One region of the Pantoea sp. Z09 genome, then DNA from elsewhere that is predicted to be linked to it. Evidence: predicted binding sites of a transcription regulator. Region 1 holds the regulator's gene; each other region holds the start of a gene.
What was found. Region 1 encodes PhoB, which activates phosphate uptake and scavenging genes when phosphate is short. Its sites were predicted from a motif close to CTGTCATAAAACTGNCNNAT; they were not measured.
Positions count from the first base shown of each region.

Region 1 (5,136 bases):
GAGTGACACGGGCGCGCCCTGTGTGCAACAGAAGAAAATTCAGTGGAGATGAAATAAATTCATGTTAGCGCTTACTTCGCCTCAATAGCCTGCAATGCCTGCGCACGCTGCGCGGAAGAGAGCGGCAGATAGCCCGCCTCGCTGACGCGCTGCTGGCCCTGGGGCGACAGCACCTGATGCAGAAAGGCGTCCACCAGCGGCGGCAGCGGTTTGCCCGGCGCTTTGTTAACGTAAAGATAGAGCGGGCGTGCCCAGGGATAGCGACCGCTGCGGATAGAGTCGGCGTCCGGCGCCACCGCCTCGCCCTGCGCGTCGGCCACGGCGAGCATCTTCACGCCGCTGAGATGAAAGCCGAAGCTGGCGTAGCCGATGCTGCGCGGGTTGGCGGCAACCGCCTGCACCACGGCGGCCGAGCCGGGAAACTCCGCCACGTCGGCGCGGAAATCGCCGTTGCACAGCGCCTGCTGCTTAAAGAAGCCCCAGGTGCCCGAGGCGGAGTTGCGCCCGTAGCGCTGCAGCGGACGGCGCGCCCAGTCGGGCTGACGCACGCCGAGATCGCCCCAGCGCGTCGGCTGCTGCGTGGCGCCGCACAGGCGCGTGATGGAGAAAACCGCATCCAGCTGGCGCGCGGCGATCTGCGTCAGCGGATTGCGCTGATTGACAACCACCACTAGCGCGTCGAGCGCCACCGGCACGGCAAGCGGCGCATAGCCATAGCGCGCCTGAAACAGCTGGCGCTCTTCCGCCTGCATCGGGCGGCTCATCGGGCCGAGCTGCGCCGCGCCCGCCGCCAGCGCAGTGGGCGCGGTCGAGGAGCCAGAGGCCTGCACCTGCAGATTCACCCCCGGCGCGCGCGCGCTGAAATCCTCGCTCCACAGCATCATCAGCGTGCCCAGCGTGTCGGAGCCGACGCTGCTGAGGTTGCCGGCCAGCATTTCGGGCTGCGGCGCCGCCGAAACCACGGCGGGCGTGAAGAGAGAAAGCAACAGCAGCAAGGCGCGCATAACCGATTCCATTAAGGATTAATGGACCGCATTCTCCTGTAATCCCGCGCTGACGATCAACCTCGACGGCAGCGTAAAGGTAAAACAGGTCTCTTTATCGGGAATGCTGGTGATCTCCAGCCGCGCGTTATGGTGACTGAGGGCGTGCTTGACGATTGCCAGCCCCAGCCCGCTGCCGCCGGTGGCGCGCGAGCGCGCCTTATCCACGCGGTAGAAGCGTTCGGTCAGGCGCGGCAGATGCTCGGCGGGAATGCCTGGGCCGTTATCGCACACCTTAAACTGCGCGCCCTGACGGTTGCGCAGCCAGCTGATGTCGATGCGCGTGCCTTCAGGCGTGTGGTTCACCGCGTTATAGACCAGATTAGAGAGGGCGCTGCGCAGCTGATCGTCGTCGCCGAGCACCTTGAGGTGCGGGTCGGTATGAAAATGGATGCTATGACGGCCGCCGCTTAGCGTCTCCGCTTCGCGCTGCAGCAGCAGCAGCATCATCGGCACATCCACGGTCTCTTTCATATCGATCGCCGGCGCGGCCTCGATGCGCGACAGCGTCAGCAGCTGGCGCACCAGGCTGTCCATGCGGCGCGTCTGCTCCTGCATGGTTTGCAGCGCTTTACCGCGCGAGCGCTCGTTCATCACCGAGTCGCTCATCATCTCCAGATAGCCCTGCAGCACCGTTAGCGGCGTGCGCAGCTCGTGGCTAACGTTGGCGAAGAAGTTGCGCCGCGCCCCTTCCAGCTGATGCATTTGCGTGACGTCGCGCGCCACCATCAGCCACTGCCCTTCGCTGTAGGGCATTACGCGGAACTCCATATGGTGCTGGTTATTGAGGATCAGGGTGAGGGGCTTATTGAAGTCGCGCTGGCGAATATAGCGGGAGAATTCCGGGTAGCGCAGCAAATTGAGGATGTTCTGGCCGTTGTCTTCTGGCCAGCGCAGGCCGAGATGCTGCTGCGCCAGCCCGTTGCACCAGAATATAGTGCCCTCTTCCGTGGTCAGCACCACCGCGTCGGGCAGGGTTTCGGCGCCGCTGCGAAAGCGTTTGATCAGGTTGCCCAGCTCGCGCCGCCGCCGCCGGTTGCGCAGCTGCATCTGATAGAGGCCGTAAAACAGCGGCTCCCAGCTCGCCTGACCGGTGGGCGGCGTCATGGTGCGGTCCACCCACAGCCAGTGCGACAGACGCATCAGATTATAGAAGTGCCACAGCAGCACCGTCAGCACACTGAGCAGCAGCAGCCAGGGCAGATAGCCGAAAATCAGTCCGATAATCAGCGCCGGCAGGCAGGCCAGCGCCAGCTCGGAGAGCAGTCTCTTCCAGGAGAGTCGTTCCAGCACGGTGGCAACTCCGTTTAGTAGCGGGCGGAGAAACGATACCCCGTTCCGCGAACGGTTTGAACCATGCGATCGTGGCCGGAGAGTTCCAGCGCCTTGCGTAAGCGGCGGATATGCACGTCAACGGTGCGATCCTCCACATAAACATTGGTACCCCAGACGTGGTTCAGCAGCTGTTCGCGGCTGTAAACCCGCTCGGGATGGGTCATAAAGAAGTGCAGCAGCTTATATTCGGTCGGCCCCATCTCCAGCGGCGTCGACTCCGACATTACGCGGTGCGACGACGGATCCAGGCTCAGGCCCTGCATCTCGATCACCTCTTCCACCGCCATCGGCGAAATGCGGCGCATCACCGCTTTGATGCGCGCCATCAGCTCTTTCGGCGAGAAGGGCTTGGTAATATAGTCGTCCGCGCCCACTTCCAGCCCGCGCACGCGATCTTCCTCTTCGCCGCGCGCTGTCAGCATCATCACCGGGATATCGCGCGTTAACGCTTCGCGCTTCAGGTGCTTGATAAACTGAATGCCGCTGCCGCCTGGCAGCATCCAGTCCAGCAGGATCAGATCTGGCCAGGGCTCAATCAGTTTCCCTATCGCGCTGTCATAATCCTCGGCCTCGATGGGCTGGTAGTCGTTCTGCTCCAGAACGAAACACAGCATTTCACGGATAGGGGCTTCATCTTCCACAACCAAAATGCGCTTAGCCATTGTAACTCCTGCTGATGTGACCGCTGTCACCGTTATATGCGGCGCCATTATGCGTCAGATTTATGACACTTTTATGAAAAACATAGCCGCTCAATCAGCGCTTTAACACCGCTTTATCACCGCCGGCGCGGCTTTTTTCGCTTTTGCCCCATAGCCGGTATAATCGTCCGGCAAACCGATTCGTCAGGGAGTTTTATGCGCATCATTCACACCGCGGACTGGCACCTCGGTCAGTTTTTCTATAACAAAAGCCGGGCGGCCGAGCACCAGGCCTTTCTCGACTGGCTGCTGGCGCGTATTGAGGCGCATCAGGTCGACGCGCTGATCGTCGCAGGCGATCTGTTTGATAGCGGCACGCCGCCGAGCTACGCGCGCGAGCTGTTCAACCGCTTCGTGGTGGCGCTGCAGCCGACCGGCTGTCAGCTGGTGGTGCTGGCGGGCAACCACGACTCGGTGGCGACCCTTAACGAGTCGCGCGCCCTGCTCGCCTGCCTCAATACCCAGGTGATCACCACGCCGCAGGCGGATCACAACCTGCTGCTGCTGCGCGATCGCGCCGGCGAACCGGGCGCGCTGCTGTGCGCCATTCCCTATCTGCGGCCGCGCGATATTCTGCGCAGCCGCGCCGGCCAGTCGGGCCGCGAAAAACAGCTCAGCCTGCTGGAGGCGATCGCCGCGCACTATCAGCGCAGCGTCGACGCGGCGCGCGCCCATCCGCTGGCGCTGCCGGTGATCGCCACCGGCCATCTCACCACCGTCGGCGTCAGCAAAAGCGATTCGGTGCGCGATATCTATATCGGCACCCTCGACGCCTTTCCCGCCTCGGCGTTTCCTGAGGTCGACTACGTGGCGCTCGGCCATATTCATCGCGCCCAGCGCGTCGCCAACAGCGATCATATCCGCTACAGCGGCTCGCCCATCCCGCTCAGCTTCGACGAACTCGGCAGCGAGAAAAGCGTCTTTTTGCTGGAGCTGGATAGCGCCGGTCTGCAGTCCGTCACGCCGCTGCCCGTTCCCCTGTTTCAGCCGATGAAGATGCTGAAAGGCTCGCTGGCGGAGATTGAAGCGCAGCTGGCGCCTTTCGCCGATCATCAGGGCGAGAAAGCGGTCTGGCTCGATATTGAGGTCACCACCCAGGAGTTTCTCAGCGATCTGCAGCGCCGCGTCGAGGCGCTAACTGCCGACCTGCCGGTCGAGGTGCTGCTGCTGCGCCGCAGCCGCGAACAGCGTCAGCACAGCCTGGCGCAGCTGAAAAACGAAACCCTGAACGAGCTGAAGGTGGAAGAGGTCTTCGCCCGCCGCATCGCGCTGGCGGAGGATATCGAAGAATCGGAGCATGCGCGCCTCAGCGAGCTGTTCCGCGCCACCCTCGCGTCGCTGGAGGAGAGCGAATGAAAATTCTCACGCTGCGTTTCAAAAATCTTAACGCGCTGAAAGGCGAATGGTTTATCGACTTTCGCAGCGAGCCGTTCGCCAGCAACGGCCTGTTCGCTATTACCGGCGCCACCGGTGCAGGTAAAACCACCCTGCTCGACGCCATCTGCCTGGCGCTCTATCACCAGACGCCGCGCCTCGGCGTGCTGTCGCAGACGCAAAACGGGCTGATGACGCGCGACACCGCCGAATGCCTGGCTGAAGTGGAGTTCGAGATCAAAGGCGAAGCCTGGCGCGCCTTCTGGAGCCAGAACCGCGCGCGCGGCGCCGCCGACGGCAAATTGCAGGCACCGCGCGTCGAGCTGGCGCGCTGCGTCGACGACAAAATTTTCGCCGACAAGGTTAACGACAAATTAAAGCTGATCGAGTCGCTGTCGGGTCTCGACTTCGAGCGCTTTACCCGCTCAATGATGCTGTCGCAGGGACAGTTCGCCGCCTTTCTCAACGCAAAGCCGGGCGAACGGGCCGAACTGCTGGAGGAGCTGACCGGCACCGAAATCTACGGCCAGATCTCCGTCGCCATCTATGAGCGCCACAAAGCGGCGCGGCTGGCGCTGGATAACCTGCGCAGCCGCGCCGGCACCCTGACGCTGCTCGACGCCGACGCGCGTGAGGCGCTGCAGCAACAGCTGGCCGGGCTGACCGAGGCGGAGCAGGCGCTG
Region 1 covers NZ_CP092373.1:2,934,019-2,939,154, forward strand. Annotated here, with positions in the region: gene MC269_RS14135 (PstS family phosphate ABC transporter substrate-binding protein) at 72-1,004, opposite strand; gene phoR (phosphate regulon sensor histidine kinase PhoR) at 1,023-2,336, opposite strand; gene phoB (phosphate response regulator transcription factor PhoB) at 2,351-3,040, opposite strand; gene sbcD (exonuclease subunit SbcD) at 3,236-4,435, shown strand; gene MC269_RS14155 (AAA family ATPase) at 4,432-5,136, shown strand, end outside.

Region 2 (5,136 bases), 1.2 Mb from region 1:
GCCGTGGGATGCGGTCGAGCTGCCGAGCCAGTTTATGGAGAACTGGTGCTGGGAGCCGGAGGCGCTGGCCTTTATCTCCGGCCACTATGAAACCGGCGAACCGCTGCCGAAAGAACTGCTCGACAAGATGCTGGCGGCGAAAAACTATCAGGCGGCGCTGTTTATCCTGCGTCAGCTGGAGTTCGGCCTGTTCGACTTCCGCCTGCACGCCGAGTTTGACCCGGCAAAAGGCGCGCAGATCCTCGACACCCTGCGCGAAGTGAAAAAGCTGGTGGCGGTGGTGCCGAGCCCGGAATGGGGCCGTTTCCCGCACGCCTTCAGCCATATCTTTGCCGGCGGCTATGCGGCGGGTTACTACAGCTATCTGTGGGCGGACGTGCTGGCGGCGGATGCCTATTCGCGCTTCGAAGAAGAGGGGATTTTCAACCGCCAGACCGGCCAGTCGTTCCTCGATAACATCCTGACGCGCGGCGGATCGGAAGAGCCGATGGAGCTGTTTAAGCGCTTCCGTGGCCGCGAGCCGCAGCTGGACGCGATGCTGGATCACTACGGCATCAAGGGATAACGGCTGCAGTGAAGATCTGTTTGATTGATGAATCGGGCGCCGTCACCGGCGCCTTGTCGCATCTGGCGCAGCGCTGGCAGCTGGAGCATGACGACGCCTGCGCGCTGGCGCTGGTGCAGACTGCGACCCATCTGGAGCTGCGCAAGCGCGACGAGCCGAAGCTGGGCGGCATTTTCGTCGACTTCGTCTCCGGGGCGATGGCGCACCGGCGTCGCTTCGGCGGCGGACGCGGCGAGGCGGTGGCGAAAGCGGTCGGCGTGAAGAGCGGTTACCTGCCGGACGTGGTGGACGCCACCGCCGGACTAGGGCGCGACGCCTTCGTGCTGGCGGCGATCGGCTGCCGCGTGCGCATGCTGGAGCGCCATCCGGTAGTGGCGGCGCTGCTGGATGACGGGCTGCAGCGCGGCTATCAGGACGCGGAGATCGGCGGCTGGCTGCGCGAGCGGCTGACGCTAATCCATGCGCCGAGCGCGCAGGCGCTGGGCGATATTTCACCTGCGCCAGACGTGGTCTATCTCGATCCGATGTATCCGCACCGGCAGAAAAGCGCGATGGTGAAAAAAGAGATGCGGGTGTTTCAGTCGCTGGTGGGCGCCGACGAAGACGCCGATGCGCTGCTGGAGCCGGCGCGCCGGCTGGCGAAGAAGCGTATTGTGGTGAAGCGGCCTGACTATGCGCCGCCGCTGGCGGGGGTCGCGACGCAGTCGGCGGTAGTCACCAAAAGCCATCGCTTCGATATCTATCCGCCGCTCAATCCTTAAAAGATAAAAAAGCCGGTCAGCACCGGCTTTTTAGCATCGCTACGCTGTGTCGCTTACTCGTCATCCGCGTCGCGCAGCGGAACAATCAGCATATCGATATGCACCGTGTTGATCAGCTGGCGTGCTGACGACATCAGCTTGCTCCAGAAATCCTGATGGTGGCCGCATACCACCAAATCCACATCATATTTTTTAATCGCGTCTACCAGCACCTGGCCCAGATCGCCGCTGCCGCTCAGGGTCTCGCTAATTGGGTAGCCTGCGGCATCCGACAGCCCGCGCAGCGCCGTGTGCGTCTCTTCCGAGATGCGCTTCTGCATATCGCCCAGGTTGACGTCGATCAGGCCGGTATAGAGATCGGAATAGTTGACGTCGACGTGGATCAGCGAGATTTTGGCGTCGTAGGGACGCGCCAGCGAAACGGCTTTATCCACCAGCAACTGGCTTTCCGGGGAAAGGTCTACTGCAATCAGGATATGTTTATAAGCCATGATATAACTCCTTTCACAAGATTCAGGACGGCAACCTGTCTTCCTGTCGCGTTATTGCCTGCGCAATCCTTTACGCGAACGGGCGATATGTGTCACCAGATGGTCTGTCGGCGGTGGCGACAGATTATTGTTATGCCATCAGTATAGCGGCGACGGTGAGCAAATGCTTCCGTACCGGCTTCGGTTGTGAATGAGATCAAGGCTTATCGTCTTTTTCACTCGCCGCGAACGAAAATCATCGCTGGAAAAAAATGAAAATCTTCTCCTACACTACAAATTAACGGTCACTCTTACCTGGCACTGACCGCTTAAGCTTGGCAAATAAAGAGATCTGTTCAGGTCATTCAGTGGTTGGCTTTTTCCCGTGGAGCGTAAAGCGCAGCCGCGCTAAACCTGTCTCTGCGGCTCCAGCCGGGAGGGATATATGATCAGCACTATCGCGCTTTTCTGGGCTCTTTGTGTGGTGTGTATTGTGAATATGGCGCGCTATTTTTCTTCTTTGCGCGCGCTGCTGGCGGTGCTGCGAGGCTGCGATCCCTTGCTCTATCAGTATGTTGACGGAGCGGGTTTCTTTACGTCGCACGGTCAGCCGAGCAAACAGGTGCGGCTGGTGCGCTATATTTGGGCAAAGCGTTATCTCGATCATCACGACGACGAATTTATTCGTCGCTGCGAGCGGGTGCGCGGTCAGTTTATCTTAACCAGCGCCTTATGCGGACTGGTGATCCTCAGTCTGATCTGCCTGGCGATCTGGCATTAGCGATAAAAAAAGGGCGACTCGCGTCGCCCTTTTTTATGCAGCCGGTGGGTTACACCAGCTTAAGCGCCAGCCAGTAGAGGCTGCCTGACAGCACAATACACACCGGCAGCGTAAACACCCACGCCATAGCGATGTTCTTGATGGTGCGGCTCTGCAGCCCGCCGCCGTCGACCAGCATGGTGCCCGCCACCGACGACGACAGGATATGGGTGGTCGAGACCGGCATACCGGTGTAGCTGGCGATGCCGATAGAGACCGCCGCAGTCACCTGCGCCGACATGCCCTGCGCGTAGGTCATGCCTTTTTTACCAATCTTCTCGCCGATGGTGGTCGCCACGCGACGCCAGCCGATCATGGTGCCAACGCCGAGCGCCAGCGCGACCGCCATGATAATCCAGACCGGCGCGTACTCGATGGTGCCCAACAGGTCAGTTTTCAGCTTGCCGAGGAAGCGCTTATCGTCGGCGCTGGTTTCCGGCAGCTTGGCGGTTTTATCCGCGGTGTCGGCGATGCAGAGCAGCAGACGACGCATCTGGCTACGCTGTTCGACGTTGAGCTGGTCATAGCTTTGCAGGTTGCTATTCAGCAGGCCCTGAGCGCGCTGCACCGCCTGCAGCACACGGGCGCTGTCGCAGTGGAACTCTTTAGGACCAGACGGCGTCTCTTCCGGCGTCGGCAGCGCAGGCGGCGCCATCTGAATGACGTGCGTCAGCGCGTCGCCGTGCTGCTGATAATACTGTTCGAGATGGTTAACCGCGTCGCGCGTACGGGTGATGTCGTAGCCGCTGGCATTCATGTTCACCACGAAACCGGCTGGCGCGACGCCGATCAGCACCAGCATGATCAGGCCAATGCCTTTCTGACCGTCGTTAGCGCCGTGCGAGTAGCTGACGCCGATCGCCGAGACGATCAGGGCGATACGCGTCCAGAACGGCGGCTTTTTCTTGCCGTCGATTTTTTCGCGGTCGGCCGGCGTCATATGGATGCGCGCGCGTTTTTTGGTGCTGCTCCAGTAACGACGCAGCAGGAAAATCAGGCTGCCCGCGATGATCAGGCCGACAATCGGCGAGAGGATCAGCGACAGGAAGATGTTGATGACTTTGGGGATGTTCAGCGCGTCGATCACCGAGGTGCCGGTCATCAGCGCGTTGGTGAGGCCGATGCCGATAATCGCGCCAATCAGCGTGTGCGAACTGGAGGCCGGCAGGCCCAGATACCAGGTGCCGAGGTTCCAGATAATCGCGGCCAGCAGCATGGAGAAGACCATCGCCAGGCCGTGCGCGGAGCCGACATTCAATAACAGATCGGTAGGCAGCATATGCACGATAGCGTAAGCGACGCTTAAGCCCCCGAGCAGTACGCCAAGGAAGTTAAATACGCCCGCCATCACCACAGCAAGCTGCGCGCGCATGGCGCGGGTATAGATAACCGTTGCAACTGCGTTGGCCGTGTCGTGAAAGCCGTTGATTGCTTCATAAAACAACACAAACAGCAGGGCAAGAACCAGTAACAGGCCGGTAGTGAGGTCAAGACCAGCGAACAAATGTAGCATAAACATTACGCCATTTTTGAGGACATGAGCGCGGCGCATTATCTGCGACAACACACTGTATGGGAAAGCAAAATATAGTCTTGTTTTGACTTAATTATGTCGAAAAACGCGCTGTTTAGTCTAAAAGCGTCGTAAAACCAGCAGGTTACAATATGACATAATTACGACAAGTTTTTGACGCTGGCGTCGCGCAGAGCAGACCACTACAATCAGCGCCTTTCAAGAGAGGCAGGGTAACAGCAGTGGACAAGTTTGACGTTATTATCATCGGCGCCGGCGCGGCAGGACTGTTTTGCGCGGCGCAGGCCGGGCAGCGAGGCCGACGCGTGCTGCTGCTGGATAACGGCAAAAAGCCTGGCCGTAAGATTTTGATGTCGGGCGGTGGCCGCTGCAACTTCACCAATATGTACACCGAACCCGCTGCCTATCTGTCGCACAATCCGCACTTCTGCAAGTCGGCACTGGCGCGCTACACCCAGTGGGATTTTATCGATCTGGTTAACCGCCATCAGATTGCGTATCACGAAAAGACGCTGGGGCAGCTCTTCTGCGACGACTCGGCGGCGCAAATCGTCGAGATGCTGATGGCGGAGTGTGAAAAAGGCCAGGTCCAGCACCGTCTGCGCAGCGAGGTGTTGAGCGTTACGCGCGATGACGCGGGCTATACGCTGCAGCTCAACGGCGCGTCGGTGCAGGCGGAGAAGCTGGTGATCGCCAGCGGCGGACTCTCAATGCCGGGTCTTGGCGCCACACCGTTCGGCTATAAAATCGCCGAGCAGTTCGGTCTGAAGGTCTTCCCGACGCGCGCCGCGCTGGTGCCGTTTACCCTGCATAAGCCGCTGCTGGAGCGACTGCAAACCCTCTCCGGCGTGGCGCTCGACACCACCATCGAAGCGCAGGACGGCACGCTGTTTAAAGAGGCGATGCTGTTTACCCATCGCGGCCTTTCCGGTCCGGCGGTGCTGCAAATCTCCAGCTACTGGCAGCCGGGCGAGCAGATCACCGTC
Region 2 covers NZ_CP092373.1:180,332-185,467, forward strand. Annotated here, with positions in the region: gene prlC (oligopeptidase A) at 1-565, shown strand, start outside; gene rsmJ (16S rRNA (guanine(1516)-N(2))-methyltransferase RsmJ) at 574-1,326, shown strand; gene uspA (universal stress protein UspA) at 1,380-1,817, opposite strand; gene uspB (universal stress protein UspB) at 2,242-2,577, shown strand; gene pitA (inorganic phosphate transporter PitA) at 2,627-4,129, opposite strand; gene MC269_RS00830 (NAD(P)/FAD-dependent oxidoreductase) at 4,372-5,136, shown strand, end outside.
Region 2: pitA (inorganic phosphate transporter PitA) is a predicted target of PhoB. The motif match lies at 4,280-4,299, and genes of this name have one in related genera.

Region 3 (5,136 bases), 1.2 Mb from region 1:
GAGGCCGACAAAGGTGCTGGAGAGGCCAAAGGGATCGAGGTTCTGCAGCGAATACCACAGCGCTTCGCCCGCGGGCCAGAGGAAAAAGATGGCGGTAATCAGCAGCTGCGGCAGCACCAGCAAATAGGGCAATGGGCTGGTGCGAAACACCGGACGAGATAGAGACATAGCGGACTCTGTCTGAGAAAAAAAGAGAGGGTCGGCCCACGCCGACCCTTTGAGATTACTTCACCTGCTGTTCAAAGCGGCGCAGCAGTTCGTTGCCGCGTTTTACCGCGTTATCCAGCGCAGCCTGCGGCGACTGTTTGCCGGTCCAGACGCCTTCCAGCTCTTCGTCGACGATGGTGCGGATCTGCGGCATATTGCCCAGGCGCATGCCTTTGGTGAACGGCAGCGGATCTTTGTTCAGCATCTGACGCGTGGCGATATCCGCGCCGGGATTCTTGTCATAGAAGCCCTGCTGCTTGCTCAGCTCGTAGGCGACGGTGGTAATCGGCAGATAGCCGGTTTTCTGGTGCCACTCGGCGGCGATTTCCGGCTGCGCAAGGAACTGCATAAACTCCGCCACACCCTTGTAGGTGTTGGCATCTTTGCCTTTCATCACCCACAGGCTGGCACCGCCGATAATGGCGTTCTGCGGCGCGTTCGGCACGCTTTCGTCATAGGGCATCATGCCGACGCCGAAGTTGAATTTGGCGTAGTGCTTGATATCCGCCAGCGAACCGGAAGAGGCGGTGGTGATGCCGCAGTCGCCGTTATAGAACTTGGCGGTGGATTCATCTTTGCGGCCAAAGTAGGTGAAGTCCCCTTTCTTGTTCATCTCCTCCAGCATCTGGATATGGCGCACCTGCACCGGCTTATTGAACTCCAGCACCGCGTCGGTGCCGTCGAAGCCGTTGTTTTTGCTGGCCACCGGCAGGGCGTGCCAGGCGCTGAAGTTTTCAATCTGGATCCAGCCCTGCCAGCCGCTGGCGTAGCCGCAGGTCACGCCCGCTTTACGCAGCGCGTCGGCGTCTTTCGCCAGCTCCTGCCAGGTTTTTGGCGGCTGATCCGGGTTCAGGCCCGCTTTTTTAAAGGCGTCTTTGTTGTAGTAGAGCACCGGCGTGGAGCTGTTGAACGGCTGAGAGATCAGCTGGCCGCTGGCGTCGCTGTAGTAGCCCGCCACGGTCGGCACGAACTGTTTTTCGTCGAACGGGATACCCGCATCCTGGAACACCTGGTGCACCGGCACGATCGCCTTTGAGGCCATCATGGTAGCGGTGCCGACTTCGTAAACCTGCAAAATGGCCGGCGCCTTGCCGGTGCGTACCGCTGCGATGCCTGCCGCCAGGCTCTGCTCGTAGTTGCCTTTATAGGTCGGCACGATTTTATAGTCGGGATGCGCCTGGTTGAAACGCTGTGCCAGCGAGTCGACCTCTTTGCCTAACTCGCCCTCCATCGAGTGCCAGAAAGGAATTTCAGTGGCGGCCAGGGCGTTGCCGCTGATGGCCAGGCCCAGAACCGCACTCATCAGGCTTTTTTTATAGGTAAAGACAGACATAGAGTTTTCCTGTGCAGGTAGGTACGCGCGATATCACGCATTTTTTGTTCGCGAAGTAACATGACACGGGAAAATGACGGATTAATAACAGCCAGATGACAGCCGCATGACGGCCAGATGAAGGGCAACCTAAAATATTTTATCGCACAACAGCCAAGGGCCGTCGGCGGCGCAGCCAGATTACGGGCGGCCAGCGCGCAGTCACCGGAGCGTACACGTAGTACGTGAGGATGACGAGCACTGCCCAACCGCAATCTGGCAAGTAAGCCAGGCCTTATCCAATGCCAAGGGCCGTCGGTGTCGCAGCCAGTTCAACGACGGCCAGCGCGCAGCCACCGGAGCGTACACGTAGTACGTGAGGATGGCGAGCACTGCCCGGCGTCGAAATGGCAAGTAAACCAGGCCTAAGCACCCAAGTAAGCGCTGCGGACGGCTTCGTTGGAGAGAAGCGCTTCGCCGGTATCTTCCAGCACCACGTGTCCGTTCTCCAGCACATAGCCGCGATCCGCCAGCTTCAGCGCCTGATTCGCGTTCTGCTCCACCAGGAAGATCGTCATCCCCTCCTGGCGCAGCTGCTCGATGGTGTCGAAGATCTGCTGGATAATAATCGGCGCCAGCCCCAGCGACGGCTCGTCCAGCAGCAGCAGACGCGGCTGGCTCATCAGCGCGCGGCCGATCGCCAGCATCTGCTGCTCGCCGCCGGACATGGTGCCGGCGCGCTGGATTTTACGCTCCGCCAGCCGCGGGAAGAGTTCATAAACGCGCGCGATGCGCGTCTGATACTCCTGGCGGCTGGCGAAAAAGCCGCCCATCGCCAGGTTCTCTTCCACCGTCATGCGCGAAAAGACGCGACGCCCTTCCGGCACGATGGCGATCGCCTCGCGCATAATGCGCGCGGTTTGCCAGTCGGTAATGGTTTTGCCATCAAAGGTAATGCTGCCCTGGGTGGCGCGCGGCTCGCCGCACAGCGTGCCGAGCAGCGTGGTTTTCCCTGCGCCGTTGGCGCCGATCAGGGTGACAATTTCGCCCTGGCTGATATGCAGGCTGACGTTGTGCAGCGCCTGGATTTTGCCGTAGTGCGCGCTGACGTTGTTAACGGATAACATCGGGTTTGCCATGTTACGCCTCTCCTAAATAGGCTCGGATCACATCCGGATTGTTACGCACCTCTTCCGGCGTGCCGTTGGCCAGCGGCGTACCCTGGTTCACCACGTAGATACGGTCGGAAATACCCATCACCAGCTTCATATCGTGTTCAATCAGCAGCACGGAAACCTTGTGCTCGCCGCGCAGTTCGGCGATCAGCTCATCCAGCTCGTGCGTCTCTTTCGGATTGAGCCCGGCCGCCGGTTCGTCCAGCATCAGGATCTCCGGACGCGTCACCATGCAGCGGGCGATCTCCAGACGACGCTGCTGGCCGTAGGCGAGATTGCCCGCCTGACGGTTAGCAAGATCGAGCAGCCCGATGCGCGACAGCCAGCTGGCGGCGCGATCCAGCGCCTCGCTCTCGCCGCGACGAAACGCCGGGGTTTTGAACAGGCCGGAAAAGAGTCCGCTCTTCAGATGCTGATGCTGCGCCACCAGCAGGTTTTCGATCACCGTCATCTCACGGAACAGGCGCACGTGCTGAAAGGTGCGCACCACGCCCATGCGGGCGATCTGCTGGCCGGGCAGCCCTTCCAGATGCTGCTCACGCAGCTTGATGGTGCCGCCGGTCGGCTTGTAGAAGCCGGTCAGGCAGTTAAAGACGGTGGTTTTTCCCGCGCCGTTGGGGCCGATCAGCGAGACGATCTCCTGCGGACGCAGCTCCAGCGCCACGTTATTGACCGCCAGCAGGCCGCCGAAGCGCATCATCAGGCCTTCAACGGCTAATAAAGGCTGACTCATGCCTGCTCTCCTTGTTTCTGCTTCAGTTTCAGATGCGGGCGCTTCATCGGCAGCAGCCCCTGCGGACGCCAGATCATCATCAGCACCATCAGGCCGCCCAGCACCAGCATGCTGTATTCGTTCAGATCGCGCATCAGCTCACGCGACACCACCAGCAGGATAGCGGCGAGGATCACCGCGAACTGCGAGCCCATGCCGCCCAGCACCACAATCGCCAGCACAAAGGCGGATTCGACGAAGGTAAAGGACTCTGGGCTGACAAAGCCCTGGCGCGCGGCGAACAGCGTGCCCGCGAAGCCGGCGAACGCGGCGCTGATGGTGAAGGCGGTCAGCTTGATGCGCGTCGGGCTAAGGCCAAGCGAGCGACAGGCGATTTCATCTTCGCGCAGCGCTTCCCAGGCACGGCCCAGCGGCATACGCAGCAGGCGGTTGATGACAAACAGCGTCAGGGCCACCAGCAGCAGCGCCACCAGATAGAGGAAAATCACGCGGTCGCTGGGGTCATATTTCAGGCCGAAGAACTCGTGGAAGGTGCTCCAGCCGCCCTCAGAGACTTTGCGGCCGAACTCCAGGCCGAACAGCGACGGCTTAGGGATCTGCGCGATGCCGTTGGGGCCGCCGGTTATAGAGGTGTTGTTCAGCAGCAGAATACGCACGATTTCGCCGAAGCCGAGCGTGACGATTGCCAGATAGTCGCCACGCAGGCGCAGCACCGGAAAGCCGAGCAGCAGGCCGAACAGCGCCGAGACGATGCCCGCCAGCGGCAGACACTCCCAGAAGCCGAGGCCGAAGTAGTGATTGAGCAGCGCAAAGGTGTAGGCGCCGATGGCGTAAAAGCCGCCGTAGCCGAGCACCAGCAGGCCGGAAAGTCCAACCACCACGTTGAGGCCGAGGCCGAGCATCACGTAGATCAGCGTCAGGGTGGCGATATCCACCGCGCCGCGCGACACGAAAAAGGGCCAGGCCACCGCCACGACGATCAGCGCCAGCATAAACAGCTTCTGCTTCGGCGTAGAGCCGTCAATGCCGGGCAGCACCAGCGCCGGGCCGGAAATCTTTTTCAGGCCGCGCTGCCAGAACGGGCGCAGCAGCTGGAACAGAAACACCACGGCGCAGCCGACGAAAATCCAGTTCCAGCGCACGTCCCCTGCGCTCTCCACCACCAGCCGGGTGCCGTCGAGGCCGAGGCGCATGCCCATAAAGAAGCTGGCCAGCACCAGCAGCATCACGGATGAGAGCAGCGCGTTGATAAAGGAGGATTTCATACTTTCTCTACCTCCGGGCGGCCCAGAATGCCGGTCGGCATCACCAGCAGCACCACGATCAGCAGCGCGAAGGAGACCACGTCTTTATATTCGGTGCTGAGATAGGCGGAGGTCAGCGCTTCGGCAATGCCGAGCACCAGGCCGCCGATCATCGCGCCCGGAATGCTGCCGATGCCGCCCAGCACCGCGGCGGTAAAGGCCTTCATGCCGGCCATAAAACCGATAAAGGGGTTAATCGAGCCGTAGAACTGGCCGAGCAGCACGCCCGCCACCGCCGCCATCGCCGCGCCGATAACAAAGGTCAGCGAAATCACGCGGTCGGTGTTAATGCCGAGCAGGCTCGCCATTTTCAGATCTTCGGCGCAGGCGCGGCAGGCGCGGCCCATGCGCGAATAGCGGATAAACAGCGTCAGCGCCAGCATCGCCAGGAAGGTTACCAGCCAG
Region 3 covers NZ_CP092373.1:234,560-239,695, reverse strand. Annotated here, with positions in the region: gene ugpA (sn-glycerol-3-phosphate ABC transporter permease UgpA) at 1-168, opposite strand, end outside; gene ugpB (sn-glycerol-3-phosphate ABC transporter substrate-binding protein UgpB) at 224-1,540, opposite strand; gene livF (high-affinity branched-chain amino acid ABC transporter ATP-binding protein LivF) at 1,945-2,658, opposite strand; gene livG (high-affinity branched-chain amino acid ABC transporter ATP-binding protein LivG) at 2,660-3,427, opposite strand; gene MC269_RS01060 (high-affinity branched-chain amino acid ABC transporter permease LivM) at 3,424-4,692, opposite strand; gene livH (high-affinity branched-chain amino acid ABC transporter permease LivH) at 4,689-5,136, opposite strand, start outside.
Region 3: ugpB (sn-glycerol-3-phosphate ABC transporter substrate-binding protein UgpB) is a predicted target of PhoB. The motif match lies at 1,612-1,631, and genes of this name have one in related genera.

Region 4 (5,136 bases), 990 kb from region 1:
CAAAGGCCATGGTCAGCAGCGACAGCGCCAGCGCGATCTTGTTCTTGGTGCTGCGCCACGCCTGCATTTTGCGGCGCGAGGCGTTGAGTTCGGCGCGAGCCTGCAGTTCAATCGTCGTCATGAGCGCGCTCCTTCACGTTTCGCGAGGCGCAGGATCATTAATTTGGAAATCGCCAGCACGATAAAGGTAATAACAAACAGGATCAGCCCCAGCTCCATCAGCGCGGCGACATGCACGCCCGATTCAGCTTCGGCGAACTCGTTCGCCAGCGCGGAGGTGATGCTGTTGCCCGGCATAAACAGCGAAGGGCTGTCGAGCTGGTAGGTGTTGCCGATAATAAAGGTCACCGCCATGGTTTCGCCGAGGGCGCGCCCGAGGCCGAGCATCACGCCGCCAATCACGCCGTTTTTGGTGAACGGCAGCACGATGCGCCAGATCACTTCCCAGGTGGTGCAGCCGATGCCGTAGGCGGACTCTTTCATCATCACCGGCGTCTGTTCGAACACGTCGCGCATCACCGAGGCGATGTAAGGAATGATCATGATCGCCAGAATCACGCCCGCCGCCAGAATGCCGATGCCGAAGGCCGGCCCGGAAAAGAGCGCGCCGACGAACGGAATGGTCGACATCACCTCGCCGACCGGCGTCTGGAAATACTCAGCAAACAGCGGCGCGAAGATAAACAGGCCCCACATGCCGTAAACGATGCTGGGGATCGCCGCCAGCAGCTCAATGGCGGTGCCGAGCGGACGACGCAGCCAGCCGGGCGAGAGTTCGGTCAGAAACAGCGCGATGCCGAAGCTCACCGGCACGGCGATGATTAACGCAATCAGCGAGGTCACGAGGGTGCCGTAAATCGGCACCAGCGCGCCAAATTCTTCGTTAGGCGCATCCCAGGTTTTGTTCCACAAGAAGGAAAAACCAAATTTCTGGATGCTTGGCCAGGAGGAGAAAATCAGGGAGACGATAATGCCGCCCAACAGCAACAGAACAATCAGCGCAGCCAGTTTAACCAGCGCGCCGAAAATCATGTCACCTTGCTTACCGGGGGCTTTGAATGCCGGCTTCGTTGCAGCCATAGAAGTCTCATTCTTCAGAAGTTGTCAGGGCGGCGCGAGGCCGCCCGTCGATCTGGCCGGACGCGCGTCCGGCCGGAGTTGTTCGCTTACTGGTACAGCGCTTTGCCTGAACTGTCTTTGATATTGGCTTTCCAGGCGTCGCGGATCTGCTGCGTTACGCTCTCCGGCAGGGTAGCGTAATCCAGGCTGGTCGCAGTTTTGTCGCCGTTTTTGTAGGCCCAGTCGAAGAATTTCAGCACTTCGCTGCCCTTCTCAGCATTCGCCTGATCTTTGTAGACCAGAATGAAGGTAGTGGAGGTGATCGGCCACGCATCGTTGCCTTTCTGGAAGGTCAGGTCCTGCGCGAAGGATTTACTCCAGTCCGCGCCTTTCGCCGCGTTAGAGAAGCTGGTTTCGCTCGGCGCGACCGGCTTGCCGTCGGCGTCGACCAGTTTGGTGTAGGTCAGGTTGTTCTGTTTGGCGTAGGCGTATTCCACGTAGCCGATCGAACCTGGCAGACGCTGAACGAAGGCGGCGACGCCGTCGTTGCCTTTGCCGCCCAGACCGGTCGGCCAGTTAACGGTGTTGCCTTTGCCGATTTTGCTGTTCCACTCTTCGTTGACCTTCGCCAGGTAGCTGGTGAAGACGAAAGAGGTGCCAGAGCCGTCAGCGCGGCGCACCACATTGATATTGGTCTCTGGCAGTTTTACGCCCGGGTTCAGCTTAGCGATAGCCGGGTCGTTCCACTTTTTGATGTTGCCCAGGTAGATGTCGCCAACGGTTTTGCCGTCAAGGGTCAGGCCGCCTGATTTCACGCCCGGAATGTTAACGGCCAGCACGACGCCGCCAATCACGGTCGGGAACTGAAACAGGCCGTTTTTCTGCAGGTCTTCCTCTTTCATCGGCGCATCTGACGCACCGAAATCCACGGTTTTTGCGATGATCTGCTTAACGCCGCCGGATGAACCAATGCCCTGGTAGTTAACTTTGCTACCGGTGGCTTGCTGATATTCTGCTGCCCACTTGGCATAAACCGGCGCCGGGAAAGTACCGCCCGCGCCCGTCAGATCGGTGGCTGCGAAGGCAGAGACCGCGCTGACGGCGAGAGTGGCGGTAAGGATTCGGGCTACGGTGCTACGCATCAGTGTCATGTTCCCTCCAGGGGAGTTTATCTCAGGCTTGAAGCCGTTGTAGTTGGAGTCAGTGATTGCTGCAGGAGGGAAAATAGGACAGTTTGATGACAGTGAAATGTAGGAAATATGACAGATTTATGACAGTGATCGGGCTACAAAAGCGGTCTAGCGGGCGGTTCAGCGATCAACTACTGTCGCGCCCATAATCTGTACGGCTATTCTGCAGTCATCGCCATACGAATAATACCTGCGGCTTCGTTTTGCGGCAGCGCCAGTACGTTGCGCCATAGATCTTTATAGAGATTGCAGGTTATCTTTTCTTTCTCCGCTCCTTTGCGCGGATCGTTTAAGATTTCCAGGTTCTGACCATATGTCGGCACCATCATTTGTATCACTTTGCGCGCGCTGAGCTGCGCATGCTGCCGCTCTTCGCTAGTGACAATATGTTTGTCAGGCCCCCAGGCGGCGCGCATCATCGCCACATCCGCTTTTATTCGCTGCGACATAACAGTCTGAGGAATAAGTTTGGTGGGGTTTATCCCGCCTTTAACCTCGGGGAAAAGGAATCGGTAGCAGGCATCATCGCTGACCTGCTGCACGGCTTCAATTTGAGCAACATTAACCTGCATCACCGCCACAACCTGTTCGTCCGGCGCATATGCCAGCCGATTTTTCTGGATGGCCAGGATTTGCGGCTGTATAGAGTCAATAACCTGCTGCTCGCGCTTGCCCGCCTTTATCATCAATGCAGCCTGAGCGCGTATTTGCTCCACCTTTTCCGGCTCCTGCTCTTTTAGCACCTGCCAGGTTGGCATGCTTGCCATGGCAGCATCCAACTGCTGATCTATATTCTGGTTAGCCTGATTTTTTAAATAATATGCATCCATGACATTCCAGAGCGCAATCGCCGCTAACGTCAGTACGATAGCGCTAATTCGCCCAATCCAGCCTTTTTTACGTATCAGCGCGACAACCGCAGAAATCACGGCTCCTGCGTAGCCAGCCAACAGTACATGCGTCCAGTTCATAATGCTTTTCCTTATGTTTGCGATAGATTATCCAGCTTCTGCAGCGGCACCCAGCCTGGTCATAAAGCGCGACGCTTGTAAGGGTGATAAACGGTGGGAGCGGCGGGCACGTAGCCAGACGGTCACTGAGAGCATGACGCACCTTCTGCTGATGCTGTAAGCCAGCGCTGCTGCGGAAAAAAGCGCTACACGCCAGCATACGAATCAAACTTGCCCGATATTCATTGCGTCCATGCATAAAAATCTCTCAATAAAATAAATATCACTATTAGTAATTTTATTACGCTTTTCTCTTATTATCTTTGCGCTGAAGAAAAACTCAAGAGACTCTTGCGCTTTTAAAAAAGTACCTTAAATTTAAAATTAACAAATCCCATAACATGATCGTTCAAAACAGGAAAAAACACATATAACGACAGCGCATTCGCTTGATGTAATACGGAGTACGTACCGCATCTTATCTGCCTTACTAGCGCTTTCTCATTTGAAAAGAAACAACCGGGGTAATGCCCGTAAAGACATTACAGAAACAACATTCTTCTAACATGAATAATTAAGCGAACATAAAATATGTGTGGAATTAATAGCGACTTAAGGACAGTGAAAGGTTTCTTCAAAAGAAACAGGGAATTTCAATAGGGGAAATAAAAAATCCGGTAATAACTGTCATTTATTACCGGATACATAATGAATTAAATAATTACTCTACCGTAACGGACTTCGCCAGGTTTCTCGGCTGGTCCACGTCGGTGCCTTTGATCAGCGCGACATGATAGGAGAGCAGCTGCAGCGGCACGGTGTAGAAGATCGGCGCGATCACCTCTTCCACGTGCGGCAAGGAGATAATCTTCATGCCGTCGCTGTCGCTGAAGCCGGCGTCCTGATCGGCGAATACGTACAGCAGGCCGCCGCGCGCGCGCACCTCTTCAATATTCGACTTCAGCTTTTCCAGCAGCTCGTTGTTGGGCGCCACCACGATCACCGGCATATCGGCGTCGATCAGCGCCAGCGGGCCGTGCTTCAGCTCGCCAGCGGCGTAGGCTTCCGCGTGGATATAGGAGATCTCTTTCAGCTTGAGCGCCCCTTCCATGGCGATCGGGTACTGATCGCCACGACCGAGGAACAGCGCGTGATGCTTGTCGGAGAAATCTTCCGCCAGCAGTTCGATACGCTTGTCCTGCGCCAGCATCTGCTCGATGCGGCTCGGCAGCGCCTGCAGGCCGTGCACGATATCATGCTCGATCTCTGCCGACATGCCGCGCAGGCGGCCCAGCTTCGCCACCAGCATCAGCAGCACGGTCAGCTGGGTGGTAAAGGCTTTGGTCGAGGCGACGCCGATTTCGGTGCCCGCTTTGGTCATCAGCGCCAGATCGGACTCGCGCACCAGCGACGAGCCGGCCACGTTGCAGATCGCCAGCGAACCGAGGTAGCCCAGCTCTTTCGAAAGGCGCAGCGCCGCCAGCGTATCGGCGGTTTCACCAGACTGCGACAGGGTGATCAGCAGGCTGTTTTTACGCACCGCGGATTTGCGGTAGCGAAATTCAGAGGCGATCTCGACGTCGCACGGGATGTTCGCCAGCGACTCAAACCAGTAGCGCGCCACCATGCCGGAGTTATAGGAGGTGCCGCAGGCGATGATCTGAATATGCTCGACCTGGCTCAGCAGCGCTTCAGCGTGCGGACCCAGCTCGCTGAGATCGACTTCGCCGTGGCTGAAACGACCGGTTAAGGTGTTTTTAATCGCCATCGGCTGTTCATAAATCTCTTTCTGCATATAGTGGCGGTAAAGGCCTTTATCGCCAGCGTCATACTGCACGCTCGATTCGATTTCAGCACGCTGCACCGCATTGCCCGCGCGATCGACGATAGTGACGTCGCGACGGCTGACTTCGGCGATGTCGCCCTCTTCCAGATAG
Region 4 covers NZ_CP092373.1:3,919,734-3,924,869, reverse strand. Annotated here, with positions in the region: gene pstA (phosphate ABC transporter permease PstA) at 1-121, opposite strand, end outside; gene pstC (phosphate ABC transporter permease PstC) at 118-1,080, opposite strand; gene pstS (phosphate ABC transporter substrate-binding protein PstS) at 1,167-2,210, opposite strand; gene MC269_RS18675 (topoisomerase II) at 2,408-3,220, opposite strand; gene glmS (glutamine--fructose-6-phosphate transaminase (isomerizing)) at 3,921-5,136, opposite strand, start outside.
Region 4: pstS (phosphate ABC transporter substrate-binding protein PstS) is a predicted target of PhoB. The motif match lies at 2,317-2,336, and genes of this name have one in related genera.